2 linked regions of the Sphaerotilus microaerophilus genome follow. The protein of the gene in region 1 interacts with the protein of each later gene in a pairwise test. Links are inferred from orthologs where the notes say so. Each region holds a gene or a part of one and is shown in the gene's direction. Other genes may lie near its edges.

Region 1 (3,058 bases):
TAGCGGATTGCATCACGGGCTGCAGCCAGCCGTCCTCGACCCACAGGTCGAGTTGCTCACGCAGCGCGGCACTTGCCTTGGCCACTTCGGCGGCGCTCAGGCAGCGTGCATCGGCCAGGCGCCGCAACATCGCCGCGTCCTTGCCGGCGGCGCGCCAGGACTCGCCATTGAGGAAGACGTGGCGGTCGTCGTAGAGCATGCACGAACGCGCATCCAGGGCCACGCCACAGCCCTCGGGCAGCGGCTCGCCGATCTCGAAGTGCACCAGCGACTTCGGCTCGGACAGGTACTCGCCCAGCGCGCGGTCCAGTGCCCCCGGCTCGGACAGTGCCTTCAGCAGCCCCTCGGCCGCAAAGGCCTGCAGCTCGCCCGGGATGCGCCCCGGGGTTGGCGTGGCGGCCTGCTTCGGATCGCGGTAGACCACCGGGCGCGGCCCTTCGTCGCGCGGATCTTCCACCGCGTCGGCCAGGCGCAGCAGACTCTCGCGCACCAGCTCCGTGCGGTGCGGCGATCGAAAGCCCGCCGAGCAGGTCATGCACTCACCGTCCACCGCATCGCCGTCGTGCGCCCAGCCCGGCGGCAGGTAGAGCATGTCGCCGGGCTCGAGCACCCACTCTTCCTCGAACTCGAAGTTCTCGATGATCTTCACCGGCATGTCGGGCATCAGCCGTGCATCCGGATTGCGTCCGATGCGCCAGCGGCGCTTGCCGGCCACCTGGATCAGGAAGACGTCGTAGGAATCGAAGTGCGGGCCGACGCCGCCGCCCTCTGCCGCCCACGAGATCATCAGGTCGTCCAGCCGCGCCTGCGGCACGAAGCGGAAGCGGTTGAGCATCTCGGCCGCGGCCGGCACGTGCAGGTTCAGGCCCTGCACCAACACCGTCCAGCCGCCCTGCTTGAGCGCCGGCAGAGACTTGCGCGGCAGCGGCCCGCGCGCCAGGCGCCAGCTCGCCTCGCTGGCCACACCCTCGCCGCTGCGCACCACGAGGCGGGATTCCACTTCGTCGCTCGCCGCCAGCTCGAACAGCGCACGGCGGTCCACCGGCGGCTGCACGCCCGGCCAAGCCTGGCGCACCAGCAGCGGCCGGCGATGCCACCAGCGCTGCATGAACTCGGCCGGGCTCAGGCCGCCGAGCAATTCAGTGGGTTGATCGAGCGCGGGAACGGCCACATCGGCCGGCAGCGGCAGGGCGGTTCGAGTGGCGGCACGCCGGGGCTGGGTGGGGGAAGATGTCCTGTTTGCCATCCGCGGATTGTGCCGGGCAGGCCCGCGCGCATGCGATGATTCATATCATCATGATCATCCACGCACCCTGCGTCGTCAGCCTGGTCTGGCGACTTGAAGATGCCCAAGGCCAGCTGATCGACGAGCTGAGCGAACCGCTCGAGTTCTTCCTGGGCGGTGACGACCTGCTTGCCAAGGTGGAGGAGTGCCTGCTCGGCCACCAGAGTGGCTACAGCGCCACCCTGCACCTGGAACCTGAGAACGCCTTTGGCGAGTACCACGCCGAGTTGGTGTTCTTCGAGGAGCGCGCCATCTTCCCCGACGAGGTCGGCCCCGGCATGCAGTTCGAAGGCCCGCCTGAAGGCAGCCGCACACCTGACATGCCCGCCGACGTGATCTACACCGTCACCGAGGTCTACGACAGCCACGTCGTGCTCGACGGCAACCACCCGCTCGCCGGCCTCGCGCTGGTGCTGCAGCTGGAAGTGAAAGGCGTGCGCGAGGCCACCGACGAAGAGGTCGATGCGCGCACGGTGGGCGACTCCGGCCTGACCGTGCTCGGCCTGGGCGTCCCGGAAGACGCCACCCTGCACTGAGGTCCTACCCCCGTTGCGGCTGACGCCGCTCCCCCTCAAGGGGGCGTCACCAACGGACCGGCGAAGCCGGATCCGCGGTGACTGCCTGAGGACGCCATCGTCGTCTGCGCCTGGGCGCTACGCGCGCCCGGTCGAGCCGAAGCCGCCTTCGCCACGCGCGCTCTGCGCGAAGTCGCCCACCACCCTGAAGGCCGCCTGCACCACCGGCACGATCACCAACTGGGCGATGCGCTCCAGCGGCTGCACGGTGAAGGGCTCGCTGCCGCGGTTCCAGCAGCTCACCATCAACGGGCCCTGGTAGTCGCTGTCGATCAGGCCGACCAGGTTGCCCAGCACGATGCCGTGACGGTGGCCCAGCCCGGAGCGCGGCAGGATCATCGCCGCCAGGCCCGGGTCCCCCAGGTGCAGCGACAGGCCGGTGGGCAGCAGCACGGTCTGGCCGGGCGCCAGCACCAACGGCGCATCCAGGCAGGCACGCAGGTCCAGCCCGGCCGAGCCGGGGGTCGCGTAGGTCGGCAGCTGGTCCGCCAGGCGCGGATCGAGGATCTTCAGGTCGACAGTGACCGGCGAACGACTTGCGGCGCTGCTCACGCTGCCGCTCCGCGCTGCCATTGCGCCACCCGCCGGGCGATCTCGGCCACCAGCTCACGCGCCAGGGTCAGCTTGTCCACCGCGCTGCCGTCGGCCGGCAGCGCCTGGGTCGTCTGCGCATCGACCAGCAACAGCGCGTTGTCGTCGCGCCCGAAGGTGGCCGGGCCGAGGTTGCCGACGATCAGCGGCAGCTTCTTGCGCCGCAGCTTCTCGCGCGCGTGCTGCTCCAGCTTCTCGCTCTCGGCGGCAAAGCCCACGCAGTAGGGGCCACCCGGCAGCGCCGCCACGGCGGCCAGGATGTCCGGGTTCTCGCTGAGCTCGAAGATCGGCGCGATCTTCTTGCCGTCCTTCTTGATCTTCTGCGCCGACAGGCTGGCCGGCCGCCAGTCCGCCACCGCCGCGGTGGCGACGAAAACGTCGTGCGCCGCGGCCTGGGGCAGCACCGCGTCGTGCATCTGCCGGGCCGAGCGCACATCGATGCGCCGCACGCCGCGCGGCGTGTCCAGGTGAACCGGGCCGGCCACCAGCGTGACCTCGGCACCGGCCTCGCGGGCGGCACGCGCAATCGCGAAGCCCATCTTGCCGCTGGACAGGTTGGTGATGCCGCGCACCGGGTCGATCGCCTCGAAGGTCGGCCCGGCCGTGA
Region 2 (3,095 bases), 1.6 Mb from region 1 along the record:
ATGGCCCGCGGCCTGCTGGTCCACTGGGTGCGGCTCGACCCCACCGGCCAGACCGTCGAGGCCTGCCGCGTGCTGGCGCCCACCGAATGGAACTTCCACCCCCGCGGCGTGCTGGCGCAGGCGCTGGCCGGGCTGTCGGGGCGGCCCGCCGACGAACGCCCCGTCGCTGCCCAGCGGCTGGCGGTGGCCTTCGACCCCTGCGTGGCCTTCTCCATCGACGCAGCCGATGCCCCCACCGAACGTGCGACCGCCGAAGGATCCCCCGATGCATGAACTGAGTCTGGCCGGCGGCATCGTGCGCGTGGTCGAGGACGCCGCCGCGCGCGAGCACTTCCAGCGCGTCTCGCAGCTGCGCGTGGAGGCCGGCGCGCTCTCCGGCGTGGACGTGCACGCGCTGCGCTTCGCACTGGAGGCCTGCGCCCACGGCACCGTGCTGCAGGGCGCCGAGATCCTGATCGACGAACCGCCCGGCGCCGCCTGGTGCCTGGCCTGCGGCACGACGGTCGAGATCCAGAGCCGCGCCGACCCCTGCCCGCTGTGCGGCGGCCACCAGATCCAGCCCACCGGCGGCACCGAGCTGCGCGTGGTCGACCTGATCGTGCACGACGACGCATCCACCCAGCCCCCCGCTGCGGCGAGCCAACCCACCTGATTTCTGCCGAAGGAGTTCCCCATGTGTGTCGTTTGCGGATGTGCCACCGGCACCCCGGGCGCCCAGCCCGCCACCGCCCACTCGCATGAGCATGAACATGACCATGCTCATGAGCATCGCCACGAGGACGGCGTGGTGCACAGCCACGCCCATCACCACCCGGCGCACGACACGCGCCACGGGCATCCCGACCATGACCACGCGCATGACCATGCCGACGAACATACGCACGGCCATTCGCACGGCCATTCGCACGATCACGGCCATGACCACGCTGAGGTGATCCGCCCGGACGGCGCGCCGCAGGTGGACGCCGCCACCGGCGACCTGCACTACGGCGCCGGCAGCGCCCGCGTCTCGGTGCCCGGCATGAGCCAGGCCCGCGCGATCAAGATCGAGCTGGACGTGCTCGGCGCCAACAACCGCATCGCCGAGCAGAACCGTGCCCACTTCGCCGCGCACGACGTGGTGGCCTACAACCTCGTCTCCAGCCCGGGCTCGGGCAAGACCACGCTGCTGTGCGCCACCATCGAGGCGCTCAAGGCCCGCGCACCTCAGCTGCCGGTGGCGGTGATCGAGGGCGACCAGCAGACCAGCAACGACGCCGACCGCATCCGCGCCACCGGCGCTCCGGCGATCCAGGTCAACACCGGCAAGGGCTGCCACCTGGACGCGCCGATGGTGGCCGACGCCTTCGGCCGCCTGTCGCTGCACGGCCATGTGCACGAGCACTCGCACGCCGCCGGGCAGGCCCACGGCCACGCGCATGCGCACACCCACTCGGATGGCTCGGTGCACGTGCATGAGCATTCGCACACCGGCGAGCACGCCCACAGCCACACCGCGGACCACGGCCCGGGCGCGCTGCTCTTCATCGAGAACGTCGGCAACCTGGTCTGCCCCGCGATGTGGGACCTGGGCGAGCGCGCCAAGGTGGCTATCCTCTCGGTGACCGAGGGCGAGGACAAGCCGATCAAGTACCCGGACATGTTCGCCGCCGCCAAGCTGATGCTGCTCAACAAGGTGGACCTGCTGCCGCACCTGGACTTCGATGTGGCGAAGTGCATCGAGTACGCCCAGCGCGTCAACCCGGGCATCGAGGTGCTGCTGGTCTCGGCCAGGAGCGGCCAGGGCATGGACGCCTGGCTGGACTGGCTGCTGCAAGGCGACCAGCCCACCGAATCCCAAGAATCGCCCGAAGCCGCCGAGCTGGCACGGCTGCGCGCGCGCGTCGCCGAGCTGGAAGCGCAGCTTGCCGCCAAGGGCTGAACGCGAGCGGGCCTGCGACGATGAATGCCCTGCTGCAGCCCGATGCCACTGAGGCGGATGCCGCGTCGGTCGCCGAGCTGCGCCTACACCTGCACCTGCGCGGCGCGGTGCAGGGCGTGGGCTTCCGGCCCTGGTGCGCGCAGCAGGCGCTGGCGCTGGGCCTGAACGGCTGGGTGCGCAACGACGCCGCCGGGCTGCAGTGCGAGGTCCAGGGCCCCGCCGCCGCGCTGCGGGTCTTCACGCAACGGCTGCGCCAGTCGCCGCCGCCGCTGGCGCGCATCGACGCGCTGCAGCAGACGCCTCAGACTGTGCGCAGCGACGAAGCGGGCTTCCGCATCCTCGCCAGCGACGCCGGCGCGGCGCTGGCCACCGGCCTGCCGGCCGACGCCGCGCCCTGCGCCGACTGCCTGGACGAGCTCTTCGACCCCGCCGACCGCCGCCACCGCTACGCCTTCATCAACTGCACCCACTGCGGCCCGCGCTTCACGATCACCCAGCGGCTGCCCTACGACCGGCCGAACACCAGCCTGGCCGGCTTCCCGCTCTGCCCCGCCTGCGCGCGCGAGTACCGCGACCCCAGCGACCGCCGCTTCCACGCCCAGCCCGTGGCCTGCCCGGCCTGCGGCCCGCAGCTGGCGCTGTGGCAGCCGGACGGCACGCCGATCGCTGGCGTCGACCCGCTGGCCGAGGCCGCGCGGCGGCTGGCCGCCGGGCAGATCCTGGCCGTCAAGGGCGTGGGCGGCTACCACCTGGTCTGCGACGCCCGGTAAGCTGCGCCGCTGCAGCGCCTGCGCGCCGCCAAGCAGCGCGCCAGCAAGCCCTTCGCACTGCTCGTGCCCAACGTCGCCAGCGCGCGGCAGTGGGCAGAAGTGGATAACGATGCCGCCCGGCTGCTCGCCAGCCCGGCGGCGCCCATCCTGCTGCTGCCCACGCGAACCGGCGTGGCCGAGCGCCACCCGCTGATCGCCCCCGGCCTGAATGACTGGGGCCTGATGCTGCCGGCTGCGCCGCTGCACGCGCTGCTGATCCACGAACTGCTCGGCCGGCCCGCGGGCCGCGCCTGGCGCGAGGCGGCCCAGCCCACGCTGCTGGTGATGACCAGCGCCAACCCCGGCGGCGAGCCGCTGGTGGTGGACGAGGCCGAGGCGGTCGAACGCCTGGGCGGCCTGTGCGA

The links.
Region 2: the proteins of NGK70_RS15560 (region 1) and hypB interact in binary tests that used the Escherichia coli proteins (3 or more experiments, as listed by UniProt). The link is inferred for Sphaerotilus microaerophilus from one-to-one orthologs.

What each region holds. Positions count from the first base shown.
Region 1 is NZ_AP025730.1:3,622,996-3,626,053, forward strand. What follows is about bases 314-3,058. They hold NGK70_RS15560 (FKBP-type peptidyl-prolyl cis-trans isomerase), read left to right. Parts: upstream 314-1,296; coding sequence 1,297-1,821; downstream 1,822-3,058. Other genes in these bases: NGK70_RS15555 (JmjC domain-containing protein), read right to left, coding at 314-1,108; dut (dUTP diphosphatase), read right to left, coding at 1,939-2,412; coaBC (bifunctional phosphopantothenoylcysteine decarboxylase/phosphopantothenate--cysteine ligase CoaBC), read right to left, coding at 2,409-3,058. Also shown: more of NGK70_RS15555, read right to left, coding at 1-313. UniProt on the Escherichia coli protein: Folding helper with both chaperone and peptidyl-prolyl cis-trans isomerase (PPIase) activities. Chaperone activity prevents aggregation of unfolded or partially folded proteins and promotes their correct folding.
Region 2 is NZ_AP025730.1:1,992,399-1,995,493, reverse strand. The notes cover bases 73-2,854. They hold hypB (hydrogenase nickel incorporation protein HypB), read left to right. Parts: upstream 73-787; coding sequence 788-1,921; downstream 1,922-2,854. Other genes in these bases: NGK70_RS08760 (Kae1-like domain-containing protein), read left to right, coding at 2,701-2,854; NGK70_RS08765 (acylphosphatase), read left to right, coding at 1,942-2,691; hypA (hydrogenase maturation nickel metallochaperone HypA), read left to right, coding at 266-652; NGK70_RS08780 (nickel-dependent hydrogenase large subunit), read left to right, coding at 73-273. Also shown: more of NGK70_RS08780, read left to right, coding at 1-72; more of NGK70_RS08760, read left to right, coding at 2,855-3,095. UniProt on the Escherichia coli protein: Involved in the maturation of [NiFe] hydrogenases. Required for nickel insertion into the metal center of the hydrogenase. Exhibits a low intrinsic GTPase activity, which is essential for nickel insertion.